DNA from 4 places in the Nonomuraea ferruginea genome. Region 3 is predicted to be linked to each of the others. Evidence: riboswitches for the same ligand, from Rfam matches in the RefSeq annotation. Region 3 holds a riboswitch; each other region holds the start of a gene.
The links. Region 3 has a riboswitch for cyclic di-AMP ahead of ABD999_RS38470 (coiled-coil domain-containing protein). Riboswitches for the same ligand answer to the same signal wherever they lie in the genome.
Positions count from the first base shown of each region.

Region 1: it holds a riboswitch for cyclic di-AMP, as region 3 does, so the genes downstream of both, ABD999_RS17055 (C40 family peptidase) here and ABD999_RS38470 (coiled-coil domain-containing protein) in region 3, are expected to answer to the same signal.
Region 2: it holds a riboswitch for cyclic di-AMP, as region 3 does, so the genes downstream of both, ABD999_RS36485 (glycoside hydrolase family 25 protein) here and ABD999_RS38470 (coiled-coil domain-containing protein) in region 3, are expected to answer to the same signal.
Region 4: it holds a riboswitch for cyclic di-AMP, as region 3 does, so the genes downstream of both, ABD999_RS03535 (D-alanyl-D-alanine carboxypeptidase family protein) here and ABD999_RS38470 (coiled-coil domain-containing protein) in region 3, are expected to answer to the same signal.

Region 1 covers NZ_BAABFD010000008.1:129,303-135,052, reverse strand. The annotation lists gene ABD999_RS17070 (response regulator) at 1-142, shown strand, start outside; gene ABD999_RS17065 (NYN domain-containing protein) at 439-1,761, shown strand; gene ABD999_RS17060 (C40 family peptidase) at 1,846-2,820, shown strand; cyclic di-AMP (ydaO/yuaA leader) riboswitch at 3,131-3,297, shown strand; gene ABD999_RS17055 (C40 family peptidase) at 3,359-3,907, shown strand; gene ABD999_RS17050 (hypothetical protein) at 3,992-4,813, shown strand; gene ABD999_RS17045 (M48 family metallopeptidase) at 5,110-5,750, shown strand, end outside.
Region 2 covers NZ_BAABFD010000024.1:78,530-84,279, reverse strand. The annotation lists gene ABD999_RS36510 (family 20 glycosylhydrolase) at 1-204, shown strand, start outside; gene ABD999_RS36505 (class I SAM-dependent methyltransferase) at 194-694, opposite strand; gene ABD999_RS36500 (cupin domain-containing protein) at 810-1,190, shown strand; gene ABD999_RS36495 (MerR family transcriptional regulator) at 1,187-1,564, opposite strand; gene ABD999_RS36490 (hypothetical protein) at 1,636-2,013, shown strand; gene ABD999_RS36485 (glycoside hydrolase family 25 protein) at 2,058-2,828, opposite strand; cyclic di-AMP (ydaO/yuaA leader) riboswitch at 2,840-2,973, opposite strand; gene ABD999_RS36480 (bifunctional polysaccharide deacetylase/glycosyltransferase family 2 protein) at 3,197-5,290, opposite strand; gene ABD999_RS36475 (hypothetical protein) at 5,464-5,750, opposite strand, start outside.
Region 3 covers NZ_BAABFD010000027.1:92,308-98,057, reverse strand. The annotation lists gene ABD999_RS38480 (DeoR/GlpR family DNA-binding transcription regulator) at 1-121, shown strand, start outside; gene galT (galactose-1-phosphate uridylyltransferase) at 118-1,200, shown strand; cyclic di-AMP (ydaO/yuaA leader) riboswitch at 1,271-1,410, shown strand; gene ABD999_RS38470 (coiled-coil domain-containing protein) at 1,416-2,378, shown strand; gene ABD999_RS38465 (response regulator transcription factor) at 2,396-3,040, opposite strand; gene ABD999_RS38460 (sensor histidine kinase) at 3,037-3,849, opposite strand; gene ABD999_RS38455 (hypothetical protein) at 3,846-4,292, opposite strand; gene ABD999_RS38450 (ABC transporter permease) at 4,329-5,102, opposite strand; gene ABD999_RS38445 (ABC transporter ATP-binding protein) at 5,123-5,750, opposite strand, start outside.
Region 4 covers NZ_BAABFD010000002.1:50,017-55,766, reverse strand. The annotation lists gene ABD999_RS03545 (family 43 glycosylhydrolase) at 1-1,256, opposite strand, end outside; gene ABD999_RS03540 (hypothetical protein) at 1,477-1,917, shown strand; cyclic di-AMP (ydaO/yuaA leader) riboswitch at 2,026-2,159, shown strand; gene ABD999_RS03535 (D-alanyl-D-alanine carboxypeptidase family protein) at 2,172-3,065, shown strand; gene ABD999_RS03530 (DoxX family protein) at 3,170-3,544, shown strand; gene ABD999_RS03525 (LacI family DNA-binding transcriptional regulator) at 3,566-4,570, opposite strand; gene ABD999_RS03520 (VOC family protein) at 4,643-5,029, opposite strand; gene ABD999_RS03515 (RidA family protein) at 5,073-5,459, opposite strand; gene ABD999_RS03510 (LysR family transcriptional regulator) at 5,532-5,750, shown strand, end outside.

The sequences.
Region 1 (5,750 bases), on a different contig from region 3:
GGGCAGGTCCAACGCGGAGATCGGGCGCGAGCTGTTCATGAGCGTGCCCACGGTCAAGGCGCACGTCTCGCGCATCCTGACGAAGCTCGAACTGAACAACAGGGTGCAGGTGGCCCTGCTGGTCTACGACGCCAGTCTCTGACGCACGTCCTGGAGTTCCAGGTTTTGCCCGCCCTTTCCCTTGTGGGCCGGTCCCGTACGGGAGTGACTCCACGCAGGTACGGGCCACACACGCACCGTCGGAACCGCTCGCCTCGTCCGGACGGCGCGAGAGGACGCGCCCGAGTTCGCGAGGCGACGCCTCGCAGGTCGGCGATGGGGCAGGGGGTGGAAACGGCCGCGGGACCGAGCGCTTACCCGGAAAAGGATGCCCGTTACGGACAGGTACCCGGCAGCCGTACCCTTGTCTGAAAGAGCATGTCATGAAGGGACAGTGGGATGAGCTCAGCGGGTGAAGGCCTGTCTCGCCCGCTTCCCGAGCAGGTGCGACTCAACGTCGTCGACCTGGCCGCCCAGGTTCTCGGCTCGATGCCCGCCGCCGCCGTCCCGCCGCCGCTGCGCGGCATCGCCAAGTTCGATCCGCGCAAGCGTGCCCGCCTGGGCGGCGCGCCCATCGCCGCCCAGCTGGAGAACGACAAGGACTTCCGCGTGGCCGTCGCGGAGCACGTGACCGCCGGGTGGCCGGAGCTCGTCTCGTCGCTGGCCGAGGGCAACGTCCCGCCCGCCGCCGATCCCGTGCTCGTCGCCGCGGCCGCCTACCTCACCCGCCCGCCGGGGTGGGAGGAGATGATCGAGGCCGCCAGGACCGACCTGGAGAGGAACGCCGCCGCCGCCGAGGGCGCGGAGCGCGAGGAGGTCGTGTCCCGGCTGCGCGAGCAGCTCGCCGCGCAGAAGTCGGCGGCCAAGGAGGAGGTCGACCGGCTGCGCGAGCAGCTCAAGGCCGCCCGGGGGGAGAACTCCGACCTGCGCCGCAAGCTCCACGACGCCCGTGAGCGGGCGAAGGCGGCCGTGCAGCGGGCCGAGGCGATGGAACAGACCGCCCAGGACGCCAGGGCCGCGGCCACGGCCGCCGGCAGCGCCGGCGAGACCGAGCTGCGCCGGCTGCGCGAGCGCCTGGCCGACGTGGAGAAACAGCTCGAAGCCTCGCGCAGGGCCGCCCGCGAGGGGCGCAGCATCGAGGACGCCCGCATCAGGGTGCTGCTCGACGCGCTGCAGGACGCCTCCGCCGGGCTGCGCAGGGAGCTGGCGCTGCCCACCACCATCTCCAGGCCCGCCGACTCGGTGGCCGCCGTCGCCGGGGAGACGCCGGGCGTGCGGGGGGTGCCGGCCCGCGCGCTGGCCGACGACGATCCGCAGCTGCTCGACCAGCTCCTCGCCCTGCCGCAGGTCCATCTGATCATAGACGGCTACAACGTGACCAAGACCGGTTACGGCACTCTCACGCTGGCCGACCAGCGCAACCGGCTGATGACCGGGCTCGGCGGCCTGGTCGCGCAGACCAGGGTCGAGGTGACCGTGGTGTTCGACGGCGCGGAGCTGAACGCGCCGGTGCAGGTCGTCGCGCCGCGCGGGGTGCGGGTGCTGTTCAGCGCGCCGGGGGAGATCGCCGACGACCTGATCCGCCAGCTGGTACGCGCCGAGCCGCCGGGCCGCGCCATGGCCGTGGTCTCCTCCGACCGCGAGGTGGCCGAATCCGTCCGGCGCATGGGAGCCAGACCCGTTCCGTCTGCTTTGCTGCTGCGCAGGCTCGGCCGCGCCTAGATTACAAATCAGTGTTTGGGTGAGACCTCACCTTCCACTTCTGTACTATTTCGCCCCAGATGTATTCCCCCTGGGAGGCGAGCTGTGAGGTTGGGCCGGGCGCCACTGGCCGCGGGTCTCGTGATCGGGCTGATCACTCTCCCCACGGGAGGAGTGGCCGCCGACCCGCAACCGACGATCAGTCAGGCCAAGGCCAAGCTCGAGAAGCTCAACGACAAGGCCGACAAGGTCGTCGATCGCTACAACACGGCGACGGAGAACTACAAGGCCGCCAAGAAGCGCTACGACAAGCTCAACGCCGGCTACAAGCGCAAGCTCGCCACCGTCGCCGAGCTGCGCCAGCAGGTCGTCACGATGGCCGTCGACGGCTACAAGATGGGCCGCGACCTGACCTCGATGCCGACCATGGTGACCGCCGAGAACCCGGGTGACCTGCTCTACCAGATGGCGCTGACGGAGCGGCTGACCGCCGATCGCGCCGGCAGGCTGGCCGCCTTCGACCGGGAGAACCGCGGGCTCAAGATCGAGCGTGACAAGGCCCAGGGGGCTCTGGGCGAGGCCGACGAGGAGCGCGACAAGATCAAGAAGGAGCGCTCCGAGATCGAGAAGCTGATCGCCCAGCAGAAGAAGCTGCTCGACCGCCTCGGGGCCTACCGCGTCGGCGACCCGAACAGCACCGGCGTCAAGTACACCGGCCCCGCCTCGGGGAGCGCGGCGGCGGTGCTCAACTTCGCCTACGCGCAGATCGGCAAGCCCTACCAGTTCGGCGGCACCGGCCCCGGCGGCTGGGACTGCTCCGGCCTGACGCAGGCCTCGTGGCGCGCGGCCGGCGTCTCCCTGCCGCGTACGACGTGGCAGCAGTGGGCCTGGGGCGCGAGCCGGAGGGTGTCGCTGGACGCCCTGGAGCCCGGTGACCTCATCTTCAGCGAGGGGCTGGGCCACGTGAGCATCTATGCGGGAAACGGCAAGATCGTGCACGCGCCGCAGACCGGTGACGTGGTCAAGGTCGTCCCGCTCTCCGCGTACGGGCGCCGGCTCGTCGGCGCGGTACGCCCGTGAGCCGCTGAAACGTCTGTGACTGATGTGACAGAAGGGCTCTGACACATCGTCAGGGCGGCAAGTGTGAGTATGGTCACATCTGGGTAACGGGACTGGCTTGCCAGCAGGGATCCGCGGGTCTGACAGCGGGCTTGTCAGATCGTCATGTGCTTACCGTGCCTTTGCCAGCCCATGACTTCAGGCGTAGGTTCTGGCGTCGCGGCGGACACTCCATGCCCGCCGCCGGCCATCGCCGCCGCGCCGCCGGCGCCGCGACGTGGACGAACAAGAATCCGCCGGTCACCGCCGCATCTCCGGGAACCTTCACCCGGGTGGTGGCCTGCCGAATCCGTGCAGCCAGGAGGCACGGAGCCGGGGAACCATAGATCCCGTCATTTCAGGGCGGGATCAGGGGTGAATCGGCGCGGCGACGCGCCGTAGGGCGACTTCCAGGCCCGAATCCGTCAGCTAACCCGGTAGGCGTTCGTGGAAGACTCAAGGAGCAATCCTGTCTACCTCCCCTAAGAACCCCCGTCTGTCTCGCCTTGCCGTCAGCGGCGTGGCGCTCAGCATGACCGTGACGGCCGGAGGGCTGGCCCTCCATGTCCCGGCGGCGCAGGCGGACACGGTGATCGCCCCGGCCGGAGCTTCGGTGACGACGGTCGAGGCCGTCAAGACCACTGCTTCCAAGAAGGCGACTTCGAAGAAGGTCATGTCCAAGAAGCAGGCGAAGGCGGCCCGGCAGAAGGTGAAGGCCCACAAGGCCGTCGCGGTGGCCAAGAAGCAGATCGGTGACCCGTACCGCTACGGAGCCACCGGGCCGCACGCCTTCGACTGCTCTGGTCTCGTCCAGTTCGCCTGGCGGAAGGCCGGGGTCAAGATCCCGCGCGTGACGAACAGCCAGTTCGCGGGCATCAGGAAGAAGGTCTCCTACAAGAACCTGAAGCCGGGTGACCTGATGTTCTTCCGCGGGCTCGGCCACGTGGGCATGTACATCGGCAAGGGCAAGATGGTGCACTCGCCGAGCTCGGGCAAGACGGTGCGCGTCGAGAAGCTGAACGGATGGCGCAAGTCGTCGTTCGCCGGCGCGGTACGCCCCGGTCTGTGACCGATCGCGAAGGCCCCGCCCCTGACTGGGGGCGGGGCCTTCGTGATGCGTGGGACGGGCGTCCCGCCGCTAGCATCGGACAGCATGTCCGGGATCGTGGGCCGTCGAGCGGTGGTGGCGGGGCTGGTCCTCGCCGTGGCCGCGGCCGGCGGGGCGGCGCCGGAGTCGTGGTCCGCCGGGGTGCCTGATGAGCTGGCCGGGGTGCGGGAGCTGTGGCGGGGCGAGCTGGGCGTCGCGCGCGGCGAGCGGGCGCTGGTCGCCGGGCAGCGGGCCGATCCCGGGCTGCTGGCCGATCTGGCGCGGCGGGCCGACGCGGCGGGGCGACGGGTGTCGGGCGTGCTGGGCCGGCCCGTGCGCCCGCTGGTGCTGGTGCCCGCCTCAGGGGAGCAGGCCGCGCGGCTGGCCGGCGTCGCCGACGTGCGCGGGCTGGCGGCGGTGGCCGACGGGCGGCGGGTGATCGTGGTGCCCGAGGGTTTCGCGCGGCTCAACCCGACCGGCAGGGACGTGGTCCTCGCCCATGAGCTCACGCACGTCGCCGCGGGCACCGACGGGCTGCCCGGCTGGCTGTACGAGGGATTCGCCGACTACGTGGCCTATCGGGACGCGGGGCTGGCGGTCACCGTGGCGGCGGCCGAACTGGCGGCCGAGGTGCGGGCGGGGCGGCTGCCGGACGAGCTGCCCGGGGCCGGTGACTTCGGCTCACGGGGGGACGCGCTGGCGCGGGCGTACCAGGAGGCGTGGCTGGCGTGTCGGTTCCTGGTCGAGAGCGCGGGCGAGGGGACTCTGGTGAGGCTCTACCGTGATGCCCAGAGTGTCGGCACCGACCGGGCACTCGCCGCGCGGGGGCTCACGCTCGGCGGCCTGACCCGGGGGTGGCGCGCGTACGTGCGGGACCAGCTGGGGTGAGAGGACGCGAAGTGGACGACGGCCACGACAGGAACGGCGCCGCGGGCGACCAGGCCGGGACCCGATCCGGCGGGCCGCCACGGCCGGCGTCCGGCGAATCCGCCCACGAGAACGGCCCGCGCCCGGATGACGGGCAGGCGCTCCCGGCGGACGGCCGACCGGGGTCTCAAGACCCCGGGCGGGAGGAGCGGCCGGGCGGTGAACCGGGACCTCAAGACCTCGGGCGGGAGGGGCGGCCGGGACCTCAAGACCCTGCGCACGGTGGGGCGGGTCGGAAGGGGCGGCGGCAGGCTGGGGTGGCCGGGGTCGTGCTGGGGGCCGGGATCCTCGTGGTGGTGGGGCTGACGACGCCGTGGCAGGCGCTGCCGGGGGCGCCGGAGGTGGCCGCCGACCCGGCCGCGGACTTCACCGCCGGGCAGATCGCCCGCGCGCAGGCGTTCGACGCGGCCACTAGCGTGCCCGGTTATCTGTCGCTCGGCCTGACCCTGGTGTTCGCGGGCCTGCTCGTCGCCACCCCGCTGGGCGCCAGAATCCTCGGGGTGCTGCGCGGGCCGTGGTGGGTGCGGGTCCTGCTGGGGGTGCTCGTCCTCACGGTCGTCGAGGAGGCGCTGCGCTGGCCGCTCGGCGTCTGGTTCGAGACCGTGCTGCGCGACTACGGCCTCTCCACGCAGGATTGGGCGTCCTGGACGGGCGACCGGCTCAAGAGCATCGCCATCAACACGGCCCTGCTGGGCGTGATGGTCGTGGCGGTGGTGGCGCTGGCCCGGCGGTTCAGGCGCTGGTGGATCCCCGCCGCGGCGGGGGCGTTCGCGCTCACCGTGGCGGCCTCCTTCGTCTACCCGGTGGTGTTCGAGCCGGTGTTCAACGATTTCAGGTCCATGCCCGAAGGCCCGCTGCGGACGAACCTGCTGGCGATGGCCGAGCGCGACGGGGTGCC
Region 2 (5,750 bases), on a different contig from region 3:
ACCTGGAGCGACGGTGTCCAGGAGCCCGTGACCCCGGCCACCACCAGGGAGGGAAGCATCCCCGGCATGCGGATCAACGCCGCCTTCACCGTGACCTCGGCCAGGACCTTCAGCCGGCCCGGCACCTACACCGGCACGCTGACGGTCCGCACGCCGGGCGGCGCGCCCGTCACCGGGGACCTGACGGTCACCGTCACGGGGTGAGCTCACCCTTCAGGCACAGCAGGAGACCGTGCGTCAGGGTGGTGGACGTGAAGCCGGACCCGGCGAGCGCGGCCTCGACCTTGACCGCGATCTCCTGAGCCTTGGCGGCGCCCGGCGGCTCGTAGAACAGGTGGAGCGAGCCGCCGGGCGCGAGCGCCCGCTTGACCGCCGCCAGCTCGGCGGCGGGGGAGCGGGTCCAGAAGACGTTCACGTTGACGGCGAACACCTTGTCGTACGGGCCGCCGGGCAGCCCGCCGCCGTCGAGCTCGGCCTGCTCGATCACCGCGGCGCCCGCCTCGACGTGGCGGGCGTTGCGCTCGCGTGCGGCCTTTACCGCCGTCGCCGACCGGTCGATCGCGGTGACGGAGGCGGAGCGCTCGCAGAGCAGTCCGACGGCGACGCCGCGGCCGCAGCCGATCTCCAGAACCCGCTCGCCCGGCCGCGTCTCCAGGGTCTCGACGGCCCACAGCAGCCTCTCCGGCACCTTCATGACGGCGAAACTAGCACCGCGCCCGGTGTCCGCCTGCCGGACATTACGTTTATGTCAGCTTTTGTCCTGGCAAGAGTCATACGCCAGCTTGAACCGCGAGACACAGGAGCCGACCGTGCACCATTTCGCGATCGCCACCGTCGCCGAAGAGAGCACCGACTTCCGCCGGGTCCTGTGGACCGGGGAGAAGGTCCAGGTCGTCACCATGACCATCCCGCCGGGTGGTGAGATCGGCGAGGAGGTGCACGAGGACACCGACCAGATCCTCACCTTCGTCTCCGGGACCGGAGAGGCCCGTGTCGGCGGTGAGGTCCGTCCGGTGAAGGCGGGCGACCTGGTCGCCGTCCCGGCGGGCACCCCGCACAACTTCGTCAACACCGGCGCCGCGCCGCTCGTGCTCCACACGGCGTACGGGCCGCCCGAGCACGCCGACGGCACCGTGCACAAGACCAAGGAGGAGGCCGACCTGGCCGAGTCAGGCGAGGGCTCGCGCTAGAAGGACAGGCCGGTCGGGAAGCGGCAGTCGCCGGAGCGGCAGTCGGCGAGGCTCCGGGCGGCGAGGTCGCGGGCCCGGGCCAGCTCGGCGATCCTCGCGTCGATGCGCTCCACCACCGCTTCCAGCCGCCACCGCTCGCTCGCGCAGGTCGCGCCGCCCGCGTCGTGGGAGCGCAGGGCGCCGGCCACCTCGTCCAGCGTGAAACCCAGCTCCTGCAGGGCCTTGGCGGCGCGGATCCTGGACACCGCCGACGCGTCGAACACCCGGTAGCCCGACGGCCTGCGCCCCGCCGCCGGCAGCACGCCGCGGCGCTCGTAGAAGCGGACCGTGTCCACGCTGACCCCGGCCTCGCGGGCCACCTCGCCGATCTTCACACCGCTCTCCTCTTGACCCTGGACCTAGGTCCAGACTCTACGCTCCGGAAGTGACGGAAGGAGAGCACATCATGGACACCCCACCGATCGTCTGCGACATGACCACCGCCCGCGACACCCCCGAGGAACGGCTGGCCGAGTACCGGCGGCTGTTCGGCGAGGCGCTCACCGGACGCGAGCGGACCGCCGGGGGCATCCGGTTCCGGTTCCGTGCCGGTGACGGGGTCGAGGAGTGGGTACGGGATCTCGCCGCGCGGGAGAAGGCGTGCTGCGCGTTCTTCACCTTCGAGGTCACGGCGCCGGGTGACGAGGTGATCTGGGACGCGGCCGCGCCCGATGACGCGGGGCCGATCCTGGAGGAGTTCTACCTGCTGCCGGAGACGGCGGTGGGTCCGGCCGAGCTGCTGCGGCGCATGGAGGAGCGTGGGCTCAGGATCCACCAGGGCTGAGACGACTGTGACGCCTCCCTCAACGGGAGGCGTCACAGAGCGGGTCAGGCCGGACGGCCCAGGCTGCGGAGCTGGTCGGGGGTCAGGGCGGAGACGTTGTGGTCGATGGGCTTGTCGGAGTACTGGTGGATGGTCCACGACTTCCAGTCCGCCGGCGGGGTGATCTCGCCCTTGGGCTTGCTGTAGTGGGCCACCCAGAGCGGGTACTCCGACAGTCCCGCGCCGTAGGTGTCGGCGAAGTGCCAGCCGCTGTAGAACAGCGGCGTGACGCCGGTCTTGGCCTTGACGTGCGACAGCCAGGCCTTGGCCCAGGCGTTCACCTCGGAGACGGACCTGCCGTTGGTCGTCTCCAGGTCCAGCACCAGCAGGTCGCCGGGCTTGGCGGGCTGGGAGTTCACCACGGAGAGGAAGTGCTCGGCCTCGGCGATCGGGTTGTTGCGCGGGTGCGCGTAGTGGTACGCGCCGCGCACGATGCCCTTCTTGTCCAGCTCCTGCCAGTGCCGGGCGAAGGTCTTGTCGGTGAAGCCGGTGCCCTCGGTGGCCTTGATGATGCCGAACTCGGCCGGGCTGGCCTCCCAGTCGTGGTCGGGCTGGTAGTTCGACACGTCCTGGCCGTACGTGAGCTGGGCCGCCTGCTGCTGGGCGATGGCCGGGTTCGGCTCGACGGGGGCGGCGGCGCCGCCGGTGGCGGCGATGGCGGTGCCGGTCACGCTGGCGACGGCGGTGGTCCCCGCCAGCAGCGCGCCGGCGAAGGCGTACTTGAGACGGTTGCTGGGACGGTACTTCAGCGCAGCGGCAAGCCGAGGCTTGGGCATGAGGAAATGACTCCTTGCTTCCATGCCGCCTACCGGGTTAGCTGACGGGTTCGGAGTTGGAAGTCCCCTACGGACGCTGGCGTCCGATTCACCCCAGGAAGTGGGTCCCCGGCTCCGCGAGACGCGGATTCGGCGGCCGTGCGCTGCCCTGGCGTGAGGGGGACACCGTCAGGACAGCGCACGGTCCGGTCAATCGATGCGGCAACAGAGTTGAGGTATCACCGCGAATACGCAAAAGGTATATATGCAGACAAAAATATTGCAAGTATGACATATCCGGTTTGGCGGTTCGGACCCGGGGTAGCACCCCCGAAACCCCTTGTACGTAAGGGAATCCGGCCTCCGGGTAAAATCTCCCGCCGGTGCCGTCACGGCGCCGCGAAAGTGCCCTGCCTGCGCACCGTGTGCCAGCGCAGCCGCACCCCGAGCAGCGCGGTCGCCACCGACTGGAACACCACCAGATACATCAGCTGCCGGTACACCAACTGCTGCAGCGGCAGCACCCACAGCGCCGACACCCGCTCCCGGTCCAGCCGCAGCGCGTACCAGCCCGCCGCCGCCTGCACCACCACGAACCCGGCCCACACCGCCACCGCCGGCAGCGGGTCGCCGACCGCCGTGTGGTAGACGGCCATCAGGTCCACCACCGGCGCCAGCAGCGGCAGCAGCACGTGGAACAGCGCCAGGTAACCCAGGCAGCGGCGGCCGAACGGACCCGGCTCGGCCAGCGCGCGGCGGTGCTTCCACATCGCCTGCATCGTGCCGTAGCACCAGCGGTAGCGCTGCCGCCACAGCTGCCCCAGGGTCGCGGGCGCCTCCGTCCACGCCAGCGCCCGCTCCTCGTACACCACCCGCCAGCCCGCCCGGCACAGCGCCATCGTCAGGTCGGTGTCCTCGGCCAGCGTGTCGGTGCTCACCCCGCCGAGCCCGACCAGCGCGCCGCGCCGGAACGCGCCGATCGCCCCCGGCACCGTCGGCATGCAGTCGAGCAGCTCGAACGCGCGCCGGTCCAGGTTGAAGCCGATCACGTACTCGACGTGCTGCCAGCGGCCGATGAGCCCGCGCCGGTTGCCGACCTTGGTGTTGCCGCTCACCGCGCCCACGCGGGGGTCGGCGAGCCGGCGCACGAGATGCCCGATCGTGTCCGGCTCGAACACCGTGTCACCGTCGACCATGACGAGGAACTCGTGGCGCGCGTGCCGGATGCCGGTGTTCAGTGCGGCGGCCTTGCCGGCGTTGTCCTGCCTGATCACCCGTACTCCCGGCAGCCGCGGCCCGGCGGCGGCCTCGGCGGTGCGGTCCGTGGAACCGTCGTCCACCACCAGCACCTCCACCGGCCCGGGGTACGCGGTCGCGACGAGCGAGCGCACGGTCGCGGCGATCCCCGCCTCTTCGTTGTACGCGGGCACGATCACGCTCACCCCCGGCGGCCGTTCCCAGGTCAGGGCCGGTCCCGGACCCCGGGAGCGCCGGGCGTGCACCCGGGCCAGCACCACCAGGAGCAGCAGCCGGGCCAGCGTCAGCACGCCGGTGGCGAACAGCACCCACCACAGCGCGTCCGTGAACGCGTTCGCCGCGCGCTGCGCCAGGCCGAGCGCGGCGCCGGCGATCCGCTCCGGCTGCGCGGCCGGCCGGTGCGCCGACGGCATGCCGAGCGCGGAGGTCAGCGTCTCGGCGCGGTAGCCGGCCCGGTCCAGCCGGTCGAGCAGGCGGCAGACGGCCTCGACTGTCTGGGCGCGGTCGCCGCCGGAGTCGTGCATCATCACCACCGCCCCGCGCCCGCCCCGCGGGAACGCGGCCCTGGCGATGCCGGCCGCGCCCGGCCTGCTCCAGTCCTCGGTGTCGAGGTCGGCCAGCGCGATCAGGTAGCCCTCGCGGCCGAGCATCGCCAGGGTGTCCCACTGCTCGCCGGTGATGGCGTCAGGGGTCGAGGAGTACGGAGGGCGGGCCAGCATCGTGTGCAGCCCCGTCGCCCCGGCCAGCGCCTTCTGGGTGAGGTTCAGCTCCAGCTCGGCCCGCCAGGCGGGGACGGCGGACAGGTCGGGATGGGTGTAGGTGTGGTTGCCGATCTCGTGTCCCTCGGCGACGATCCGGCGGGTCAGCTCCGGATGGGCGGCGATCTTCGAGCCGACCGTGAAGAACGTCGCCTTCGCCCCGTGCTTCTTCAGCGCGTCCAGCACGAGCGGCGTCCACTCGGGGTCGGGCCCGTCGTCGAACGTCAGCGCCACCGTGCGGGCCTTCGGGCGGGCGCCGGCCGGCTTGTCCCCGGTCAGGTCGAGCACCGGGCCGCTGCGGCGCACCGGCTCCAGCCACGACGCCGGGTCCCCGCCGCCTCGCTGGGGCCCGGTCTCGCCGACCACGTTCTTGACGAACCCGTCGAGCGTCAGCGCGCACCCCGCCAGCGCCACCCCGGCCAGCAACATCAGCCAGTGCCCCGAAGGCTCCACACCCCGCCCGGCCACCCGCCTCCTGCCCCGCCGCCGCCCACCCCGACGGACGTCACGCCCGTACGCCGGACCGGGCACCCGATCCGCCGCCTGCCCGATCGTCCTGCCGAGACCCGGGTCGTGTGCCTGCCCCCATCCGGGCGCGGGCGCGCTGTCCGGTTGTGGGACGGGGCGTCTGCGGCGGGGGGTCATGAGGGGGTTCCGGGGGTGGTGGGGTTCCGGGTCTGGGAGGGCTCGTCGCTGGAGTCCGGGGAGGGGGTCGCGGCGGGCTCCGGTTGCTGGGTGGGGGTGGTCTCGCCGGGGGGTGTGGTGTCGCGGGCCGTCTCGGGTTCCACGGCCACGCCCGTGTCCGGGGGCTCGGACGTACGGGACGGCCGCGCGGACGGTGAGGCGGGGCGGGCGGACGGGCTCTTGGCTCGCGTACGGGAGGGCGCGGCGGTGGTGCGCCGGCCGGAGGCGCGCGTGGGCGCTGACC
Region 3 (5,750 bases):
CACCATCGCCGAGCTGACGGAGGCCGACGTGGTCATCAGCGACGCGGGGCTGCCCGAGGAGGCACGCAGGGAGCTGGCCGACAGGGCCGGAGAGTTGATCATCGCAGAGGGGGCGGCGTGAAGCGCACCATCACCGAGCTGGCCGACGGCCGGGAGCTCATCTACTTCGACCGGAGCGACGGCGCGGACCGCAGCGCGATCGACCGGCGGCCGCTGGACCCGCGGCCGGTGGCGTCGGAGCTGCGCTACGACCCGCTGACCGAGGAGTGGATCGCGATGGCGGGCCACCGGCAGACCCGGACGTTCCTGCCGCCGCCCGACGAGTGCCCGTTGTGCCCGTCGTCCGACGCGCGGGCGTCGGAGATCCCGGCGTACGACTACGACGTGGTCGTGTTCGAGAACCGCTTCCCCTCCTTCTCCGGCAATCTCGGGACTTATCAGGATGTCGGGGGGCTGAGCGAGGTCCGGCCGGGCATGGGGCGGTGCGAGGTGGTGTGCTTCACCTCGACGCACGACTCGTCCTTCTCCCAGCTCTCCGACGACCGGGTGGAGCTGGTCATGGAGGCCTGGGCCGACCGTACGGCCGAGCTGTCCGCGCTGGAGGGCGTCGAGCAGGTCTTCTGCTTCGAGAACCGGGGCGAGGAGATCGGCATCACGCTCTTCCACCCCCATGGGCAGATCTATGCGTACCCGTACGTGACACCGCGCACCAAGCTGCAGCTCGGGGCGGCCCGGCGGTACGCGGAGCGGCGACAGGGCCGCAACCTGTACGCGGACGTGCTGGCCGCCGAGCGGGAGGCCGGGCTCCGGGTGGTGGCGGCCAACGAGCTGTGGACGGCGTTCGTGCCGGCGGCCGCGCGCTGGCCGTTCGAGGTGCACCTCTACCCGCACCGGCAGGTGCCCGACCTGGCGGCGCTGTCGGAGGCCGAGCGGTCCGCGTTCGCCCCGCTCTACACCTCGGTGCTGCGCGCGCTGGACGGGCTGTTCGGGGTGCCGATGCCGTACATCTCGGCCTGGCACCAGGCGCCGGTCCGGCAGGACCGCGAGCTGGGCTACCTGCACCTGGAGCTGTTCTCCATCAGGCGGGCCCCGGGCAAGCTGAAGTATCTGGCAGGATCCGAGTCGGCCATGGGCGCGTTCGTCAACGACGTGCTCCCGGAAGAGGCCGCACGCACGCTTCGATCACAGGTAGATCACTAAGAGATTTCCGTTTGACTCGCATTACTTGTGATCTACCACTACTATCCCTTCCAGCACGACCGTAAAGCGCCGTGTGAACATGCCTAATCCTGGGCGAGTTGCCCAGGAGCCGGGGACCCAATTGCACTTGGGGTGAATCCACTTCGGTGGTAGGGAGCGCTCCCGTACCCGAACCCGTCAGCTAACCCGGCCGGCAGAGGGAGAGGACCCATCACGTGGCGGCAGCGTCCCCCGCGCATCTTGCCATCGGTTTCGTCACCGCCGCGGCGGTGCTTTTCGCCCCGGCCCTGACCACGTCCGCGGCGGCGGACCCCAAGCCCGGCGAGCAGCAGCTCCGCAAGGAGCTGAAGCAGCTCAACGCCAAGGTCGACAAGCTGATCGAGCGCTACAACCTCAAGCGCGTCGAGCTGGCCGAGGCCCGCAAGGCGGCGGAGGAGGCCGGCAAACGGCTGGCCACCGCCGAGCAGACCCTGAGCTCCGCCGAGGACCGGGTCGCCGAGCTGGCCCTGCTGCAGTACCAGAGCGGTGGCATGCAGCTGCCGAGCCTGATCCAGTTGCCCGACGGCCGCAACGCCGCCCTGCTGGCGCAGCTCACGGCCGAGCAGCAGGCGCTGGTCGACAAGGTGGCCGAGGCCCGCGACGAGACGAAGAAGGCGGCCGACGAGGCCACGGCGCTGACCAAGGAGATCGAGTCCGACGCCGCCGAGGTGGCCGGCCAGCGCGAGGAGGCCGAGGGCGTCATCAAGGACATCGAGAAGAAGCTGGAAGATCTGGTGCCGATCGCCACCGGCCGCCGTTCCGACGGCACCTGGGCGCCGCAGCTCCCGTCGGGCGCCGACAACATCACGCCCCGCACCCGGCTGATGAAGACCGAGATCGCGAAGAACTTCGCCCTGCCGTTCAGCGTGGGCTGCTTCCGCTCCGGGTCGAGCGGCGAGCATCCGCTGGGCCGGGCCTGCGACTTCATGATGAGCAGCGGCGGCTCGATGCCGTCGGGGACCAACACGGCCCTCGGCGACCGCATCGCCGAATGGGCCGTGCAGAACCGCGGCAAGCTCGGCGTGAAGTACGTGATCTGGAAGCAGCGGATCAACCACGGCTCGGGCTGGAGCGGCATGTCCGACCGGGGCAGCATCACCGAGAACCACTTCGACCACGTGCACATCTCGATGCACTGAGAAGGGGATCTCCAGCGTCATCGCGGGACGAGCAGCCCTCGGTTGAACGCCTCGGTGACGGCGGCGGCGCGGTCCCCCACGCCCAGCTTGGCGTAGATGTTCAGGAGGTGACTCTTGACCGTGGCCTCGGTGATGAACAACCGGGCGGCCGCCTCACGGTTGGTGTTCCCGGCCGCCACGAGTTCGAGGACCTCGAGCTCACGACGGCTGAGGAGTTGCGGCGCGGGGGTCCTGACCCGGTTCATCAGCCGTGCCGCCACCGAGGGGGACAGCACGCTCTCTCCCTTGGCGGCGGCCCGCGCGCCTCGCAGCAACTCCTCCCGGGGAGAGTCCTTGAGCAGGTAGCCGGTCGCCCCCGCCTCGATCGCCGGGAGGACATGGGTGTCGGTGTCGTAGGTCGTCAGGACCAGCACGCGCGCGGTGACGCCCAGCCTGGTCAGCTCGTTGATCGCGGTCAACCCGTCCATGCCCGGCATGCGCAGGTCCATCAGGATCACGTCGGGCCGGAGCGCCTGGGCGAGCCGTACGGCCGTGGCGCCGTCCGCCGCTTCGCCCAGCACCTCGAATCCCGGCGCGGAGGCGAACATGCTGCTCAGCCCGTCCCTGACGACGGGATGGTCGTCCGCGATCAACAACCGGATCGTGGCCGTGTGATCGGTCATGCGTGGCTCCCGGCCGGCAGGGTGGGGACGCAGGCCGAGATCCCGGTGCCGGCTCCGGGCTCGGACTCGATCCGCAGCGTGCCGGACAGTCCTTCGACGCGCTGACGCATGATGGTCAGGCCGAATCCGCCGCAGCGGGGCGGCGGTGACCCGTCGTCCGTGTCGAGACCCGCGGGGTCGAAGCCCCTGCCGTCGTCACGTACGTCCAGCGCGACCTCGTGGTCCAGGTAGGACAGGGTCACGCCGACCCTGGTCGCGTGCGCGTGCTTGGCCACGTTGGCCAGTGCCTCCTGGGCCGTGCGCAGCAGCGCGAACTCGGCCTCCGGTGTCATCGGCAGCGCCGTGCCGGTCGTCGTGACGTGAACGGCGAGCCCGTGCAGCCTCGACCACCGGCCGGCGACGTCGGCGAGGGCGTCGCTCAGGCGCGCGGTCCGCAGCGGCTCGGGCCGGAGCGCGTCGACCGAGCGCCGCGCCTCGGCCAGGCTCTCCCTCGCCAGGTTCTTGACGGCGTCGAAGGGCCGGCGCCACGGCGCCGGGACCTCGTGCATCTGCTCGGCCGCCTGGAGCTGCGCGATGATGCCGGTGAGCCCCTGCGCCAGGGTGTCATGGATCTCGCGGGCCATCCGCCGGCGCTCGTCGAGCACGCCCGCCTCCCTGGCCTGGGCGAGCAGCTGGGCGTGCAGGCCGGCGTTCTCGGCGAGCGACGCCTCCAGCAGCCGGTTCGTCCGGCTCAGCTCTCCGAGGGTCTGCTCGCGCCGCTCCTCCTCCTTCTCGGCGAGCCACAGGCCCCAGGCGCAGGCGCACATCATGGCGATGTTGAAGGGATGACGATCACGGCCAGCGTCAGGCCGAGGACGTCGGTCGTGGGGATGTTGGACGCCTGCGCCGTACCGGCCAGGACCGCGGTGGCGGCCACCCCCAGCAGTCGCCACGGCCAGCGCAGGACCGTGAAGGAGTAGATGTAGGCGGCGGGGGTGAAGAGCCCGAAGAGGGGATGACGGATCACCAGGACCGCGGTGATCACGAGCAGCCCCGCGACGAACACCCCCATGGTCCGTGGCCGGCCCCACCAGCCGGGACGCAGGGTGAACATGCCGAGCATCCACGCGGCGGCCAGGGCGCACAGGCCGAGGTCGACGAGCAAGGAGCCCGTCCAGTCCTCCACGACCAGCAGGATCGCGACGAGGAGCGCCAGCAGCGCGTAGGGCACCACGTTGACCAGAAGGAACGGCGGCTGTGGCGAAGTCTTCAAGGCTCCCTCTCCCTTGCGGGATTCTATTCCGGGCGGCTATTCCCAGCGGAACCAGCGGATCGCGACGGACGCGCACACCACCGCGTAGGCCGCCAGGGTCAGCAGCGGCACGGCGGACGGGAAGTGACCCTGGTACGCGTCCTGGAACGCCCCCATGCCCGCGCCGAGCGGGGTGTAGTGGGCGATGTCCCGCAGCGGCGGCGGCATCTGCGAGATCGGCACCCACAGTCCGGCGAAGAACATCATCGGGAAGAACAGCACCGTGCCGATCGCCGTGGCCGGGCCGCGCCCGGGCGCGAGCGCGGTGATCAGCAGGCCGATCGCGAGCAGCGCGGCCGCCGCGAGCAGCCAGGCGAGGGCGAAACCGGGAAGGTGCTCCGGCAGGCCGACGCCGAAGCCGAACCCGGCCACCGCGAGGAACAGGACCATCGCGACGACCGCGATGGCGAAGTTGGCCACGAGCTGGGCGGCGAGCACGCGGGCCGGGCCGACCGGCGTGGTGCGCATGCGCCGCAGCACGCCGTTCTCCCGGTATCCCGCGAGCGTGGTCGGCAGGGAGGCCGTGGCCAGGATGGCCAGGTTGAACAGAACCAGAACAGGGACGTAGAGGTCGAAGTACGTCAGGCCGCCGCCGCCCTCCACAGGCGTCCGCAGATCGGAGACGCTGCCGAGGATGACCAGCAGGATCAGCGGGAAGCCGATGCCCCACAGGGGGCCGACCTTGTCCCGGACGCACAGCGTGCTCTCGGCCTTGATGAGCCGCCAGGTCGCGGAACCCCGCTCGGCGGTCTTCGATGCTGACATGGGCATGGGGGCCTCTCTCTGATGTGTCACCGGGGGCCGGGACGCTTGCCGGTCAGCCGGACGAACGCGTCCTCCAGGCTCGCCTGCTCGACGCGCAGTTGATGGGCCACGATCCGGTTGCGGGCCAGCACGGTGGTGACGGCGTTGAGCGCGTTGTCGTTGCCGTTGACGATGACCAGCTCTCCCCTGCGGGTGACGCCGGAGACGTCGGGCAGGCTCGTCAGCAGGCGGTCGTCCATCGGCCTGGACGGGCGGAACTGGATCCGCTGCCCGGCGCACGCCCGCTCGGTCAGACCGGCCGGGGTGTCCACCATGACGACGCGGCCGGCGTCGATCAGCGCGAGCCGGTCGCACAGCCGCTCGGCCTCCTCCATGAAGTGGGTGACCAGCACGATCGTCACCCCGCGAGAGCGCACGCCCTCGATCAGGTCCCAGGTGTCGCGCCGGGCCTGCGGGTCGAGGCCGGTGGTGAGCTCGTCGAGGATCGCCACCCTGGGGCTGCCGACGAGCGCCAGCGCGATCGAGAGCCGTTGTTTCTGGCCGCCGGACAGCTTGGCGTACCTGGTCTTCGCCTTGTCCGCCAGGCCGAGGCCGTCCAGCAGTCCGCGCCAGTCGGCGGGCTCGGGATAGAAGGAGCTGTAGAGCTCCAGGGCC
Region 4 (5,750 bases), on a different contig from region 3:
TCGGAACCTGGGGTGGTGCCGAAGTTGTAGTTGTCCAGGCACAGGCCGCTGTGCCGGTTGGTGATCGTGGAGTAGCCGTCGGCGGCCGGGGTGATCTGCCAGTCCTGCGTGGCGAGGCCGTTGCAGGTCCACTGGCGGACCTCCGCGCCCGGCGTGGTCACCCAGTTGTAGTCGTCCAGGCAGAGGCCGCTGTGCCGGTTGCGGATCCGCACCGTGGCAGGGGTGGGCTCGCCCGAGGGGCCGGGGATCACGGTCGAGGTCGAGACGGGGACGCCGAGGTCGGGCGTGCCGTCGGCGTTCCAGGAGATCTTCTGCACCCGGGTGGTGCGGGTGGTGCCACAGCCCTGGCTCGACGAGGAGTTGGCGTGGTAGGCGATCCAGGTCTCGGTGCCGTCGGGCGAGGTGAAGAAGGAGTGGTGGCCGGGGCCGTAGACGCCGTTCGCGTCGTTGCGCTGGAAGATCGGGCTGGGGAACTTGGTCCAGGACGCGGCCGACAGCGGGTCACCGCCGCGGTACTCCAGCATGCCGAGCTTGTAGTTGGGGCCGTTGCAGTGGCTGGCCGAGTAGGTCAGGAAGGTGCGGCCGCCCCGCTGCAGCGCGAAGGAGCCCTCGTTGACGGCGCCGTTCTGACGCTCCCAGTCCAGGGTCGGGGCCGAGATCCGCCTGCCGAACGCGCTCGCCGTCCACGGGTTCGACATCGGCGCGATGAACAGCGACTGCAGGCCGTCGGACGCGAACGCCGAGAACGTCATGTAGAGGTTGCCGTCGAGCTTGAGCAGGCTGGCGTCGATCGCCCATCCGTTGTCGGGCATCAGGTTGACGACCCCGCGGACGGTGTAGGGCCCCATCGGGTCGGACCCGGCGCTCTCGGCGACATGGGTGCGGCGGGGCAGGCTGCCCTGCTCCACCGAGTAGTACAGGTACCAGCGGCTCCCGACCATCTCCAGGTGCGGCGCCCACATCGTGTTGCCGCCGGTCCGTACGACGACCTGCTCGGGCGCGCTGCGCAGCCCGGCGATCGTCGCCGAGCGGCGCATGACCACGTCGGAGTTCCACGTCGTGGCGACGTAGTAGTAGAAGCCGTTGTGGAAGACCAGCGTCGGGTCGGCGCTGTTGGGCGTCGGGACGACGGGGTTGGTGAAGGACGGGCCGGGCGCCGCCTGGGCGCGGCCGGTCGTGAACAGGGCTGACAGGACGATCGTGACGACGGCGAGCGTCAGGATCCGGCGCGCCGTGCCCGGCAGGGAAGCCAACACGAGGACTCCTTGGGGGGTGGGGTCGACCAGTTGTGTTAGCGCTAACACAACTGGTTGCTTCGTCGTGCTCACTTGCTGGTGGAGAGATGTGTGCCAAGTGTTAACGCCAACACCACAACCGTCAAGGGCGCCTCCGCCGCCGGCTGGGAGGTGGGACAACCTTCAGAGTGCCTGAAGCTTCCGTTAAGCTTCAGTAACCCTGAAGGTTGGAGGATCGAACGTGAGGGATCACGTCCTGCTGTCCGTGCACGTCCTGGCGGCCATCGTGTTCGTCGGGGGCTCGGCCGTGGCCGCGAGCCTGTTTCCCCGCTACGCCCCCGTGGCGGGCCCGCCGGGCGAGGGCGAGCGCAGCCCGGCAGTGGCCGCCGCCCTGCACCGCATCACCCGCGGCTACAGCCTGTTCGGTCTGGTGGTGCCCGCCGTCGGCATCGTGATGGCCCTCGCGCAGGGCCGGATGGGGGAGCTCTGGATCGTCGCCTCGATGGCGCTGACCGGCGTCGCGGCCGTCCTGCTGGCCACCCAGATCTACCCGCGCCAGCGGGACGCGCTGCGCGACCCGGACGACGGGAGCCGGCTGCGCGCGCTGTCCATGCTCGCCGGCTTCTACAACCTGGTCTGGGCGGCCGTGGTCGTGCTGATGGTCGTCCGGCCGGGAGCGTGACCGGCGATAGCGCCGGTCAAATCCGAATTGTGGTGAGTTGCGACGTTTGTCAGATTGCATTACGTTGAGGCTTCATTTGCCCAGACCGTGCGTGCCCCACCCCCGGGGAGCGCACGGCCGCCGAATCCGTTCGCGGAGCCGGGGACCCATTCCCCTTGGGGTGAATCGGCGCACCACGCGCCGTAGGGCACTTCCACGCCCGAACCCGTCAGCTAACCCGGTAGGCGGCATGGAAGCTAGGAGCAAGCCCCCAGATGAACGTCACCCACCGGTTCGGCGGAGCGCTGATCAGCCTCGCCGTCGCCGCCGCGGCGTTGACCGCCGGCAGCACCGCCGCCCACGCCGCCCCGCCGGTCGCCACCCCCGTCGACGCCGCGCAGGCCGAAGCCGCCCCCGCCGTCCTGGCCACGGCCGCCCACCTGGTCGACGCCACCACCGGCCAGGTCCACTTCAGCAAGGAGGCCGACCTGCGCAGGCCGGTCGCCAGCCTCACCAAGATGATGACCGCGTACGTGGTGCTCCAGCGGGCCGAGCCCACCGACAAGGTCGAGGTCACCACCGCCGACGTCGGCTACGCCGCCAGGGGCGGCGCCGCGGTCGCCCACCTGCGCGCCGGCGACACGCTGACCGTCGAGGACATGCTGCACGCGCTCATGCTGCCCTCCGGCGCCGACGCCGCGCACGCGCTCGCGCGCACGTACGGGCCGGGCGTCGAGGGGTTCGTGGCCGCGATGAACGCCACCGCCCGGCAGCTCGGCATGAACGACACGCTGTACGTCAACGCGGACGGCATGCCCTACGGCGGCGGCGGCCACTCCACCGCCCGCGACCAGGTCCGCCTGGCCCAGAAGGTGCTGGAGAACCCGACCCTGGAGAAGGTCACCTCCACCCAGTACCACACCGTCCCCGCGACCTCCGAGCGCCGTTCGTACTCATGGCGCAACACCAACCGCCTGCTCGGCACCTCCGGCGCGCTCGGCGTCAAGACCGGCTACACCCGCGCCGCCGGTTACACGCTCGCCTTCGCCGCCGATCGGGGCGGCAGCCGGCTCGTCGGCGTCCTCCTCGGTGAGACCAGCTCCAGCCGCCGCTTCCAGACCGCCGAGGCCCTGCTCGGCTGGGCCGGCGCCGCGGCCGCACAGCGATAGCGGTCTCCGTGCGAGCGGCCCGGCCAGGGCCGCTCGCACGGACGGACCGCCGCACCCTCTAGGGTCCTGTTGAACATTTCAAGCCGCGTGAGAACGGGACCCCCATGAACCTCGCACTGTGGATCGTCGCGGGCCTGCTGGCCGCCGTGTTCGGTGTGGCCGGGCTGATGAAGCTGGCGCAGCCCAAGGAGAGGCTCGCGGCCGCCGGCCTGGCCTGGACGGAGGACTTCTCCGCCGGCGCGGTCAAGGCCATCGGCGGGCTGGAGGTGCTGGCCGCGCTCGGGCTGATCCTGCCGGCGACGTTCGGCGTCGTCCCGATCCTCACCCCGCTGGCGGCGGCCGGGCTGGTCATCGTCATGATCGGCGCCGCGGTCACGCACGGCCGGCGCGGGGAGCATCCGGCGATCGCCGTCAACGTGGTGCTGCTCGTCCTGGCCGCGTTCGTGGCCTGGGGCCGCTTCGGCCCCCATGCCTTCTGACGTGACAGCTCGGCCCGGGATTCACGGGTGCGCCGTCGAGACCCGCTCCACCAGGTCAGGCTGGAAGACCACGTGACGATGCTCGTGGCCGCCGGGGCTGTCGGCCTCCTCCAGCAGCATCAGCGCCGCGGTGCGGCCCAGCTGCTCGCGCGGCTGGCGGATCGACGACAGCGGCACGGCCGCCGCCGCGGCGAAGTCGATGTCGTCGTACCCGAGAATCGCCACGTCGGCGGGGACCCGCAGGCCGCGCTGGGTGAGCTCCTGCAGCACGCCCATCGCCACCAGGTCGTTCGCGCAGAACACGGCGGTGGGCCGCTCCTCGCGGGGCAGGCCGGCGAGCTCCTTGCCGGCCTGGCGGCCGGTGGCGACGGTGAGGTCCGGCAGTGGGATCACGGTCAGCTCGCTGTCCGGGCCCAGCACGCCGGCCAGGCCGTGGTGGCGGTCCTCCACCTGGCGGACGGGGAACGGCCCGCCGGCGAAGGCGATCCGCCGGTGACCCCGGTCGAGCAGGTGCCGACCGGCGAGCCGGCCGCCGAGCACGTCGTCCACCGAGACGGCGCACCCGTAGGAGTGGCGCGACGAGCTGTCGAACGTCACCACAGGGATGCCCCGGGAGATCAGCCCGCCCAGCCGCTCCCGCTGGCCCGAGGCGTTGACCGGGGTGATCAGCACGCCCAGCGGGCGCTCCTCCTCGAACATGCGCAGCAGCCGCGCCTCCCGGGCGGCGTCCTTGCTGCTGTTGACCACCATCACGTTGACGTCGACGTCCTGCGCGGCGGTCTCGACGCCGTTCAGCACGTCGATGAAGAACGGGTTGGTCAGGTCGAGCGCGACCACGGCGATCGTCGTGCTGCGCCCGGCCCGCAGCTGGCGGGCGGAGCCGTTGCGGACGTAGCCGAGCTGGGCCACCGCCGCCTCCACCCGCATGCGGGTCTCCCTGGCCACCATCTCGGGCCGGTTGAGCACGTTGCTCACGGTGCCGACGGAAACCCCGGCGAGTCGGGCGACGTCTTTGATGCTCGGCATCGTTCCTCGGTCATGAAGTGCGGCGGCGCTTGAACCGTATCAATGCTACGGGCGCCCCCGAGAGACCGCGTCTCAGCGCGGATCGCGCCGCAGCGGATGCTCGGGCGGCACCTCCACCAGCACGATCCGGTGCCCGTCGGGGTCGGCGATCCAGAGCTCGACCAGCCCCCACGGCTCCCGCCTGGCCTCGCGCAGCACGGTGACGCCCGCCCGCCGCAGCCGCTCCTCCTCCCGGCCCACGTCGCGGACCTGCAACCACAGCATCATGCGCTCGCCCGCCGGTCCGCCGGAGTGCCCCGACAGTTCGAGGAACCCCTGCCCGAGGAAGAAGACCACGCCGGGATGGTCCGGCGGGCCGAACTCCCGGTAGACGGCCAGGCCGAGCGTATCGGCGTAGAAACGGCGGCTGCGCTCCAGGTCACCGGGGCGCAGCAGTACGCGGCTGCTCAGCACTTCCATGACCCGGACCGTTCCCCGCCGGCGCCGGATCAGGCGCCGCCGTTCAGGACGGGCGGCGCGCGTACACCTCGATCTCGATCTTCATGCGCGGGTCCGCGAGTCCGCAGACCAGCATCGTCGCGGCCGGGCGGACCTCGCCGAAACAGCGGCGCAGCGCGGGCCAGCAGGGCTCGAAGTCGGCGCGGTCGGGCAGCAGGTAGCGCACCCTGACCACGTCGCCGAAGCCGCACCCCGCCTCGGCGAGCGCCGACCCGATGTTGCGCAGGCACTGCTCGGCCTGCTCCACCACGTCGCCGGAGATCGTCATGGTGGCGTAGTCGAAGCCGGTAGTCCCGGACACGTGCACCCAGTCACCGTCCACCACGGCGCGGGCGTAGCCGATCTGCTCCTCGAAGACCGAACCGCTGAGGATGGCGCGTCGCTCTGTCATGCGCGGCACGATAGGTGATCGGCGGCGATACGTCGAAGACGCGTGGACTCATGGGCTGATATCTCTGGGCGTATGGACCGTCCCGAGCTTCCGCTGCACCACCTGCACGCGTTCGCCGTGCTCGCCGAGGAACTCCACTTCGGCCACGCGGCCGTCCGCCTCGGCATCGCGCAGCCGCCGCTGAGCCAGCAGATCCGCCGCCTGGAGGAGAGGGTCGGCCACCCGCTCTTCCACCGCGAGCCGGGCCGGATCTCCCTCACCGCCGCGGGCCGGGAGCTGCTGCCGGCCGCC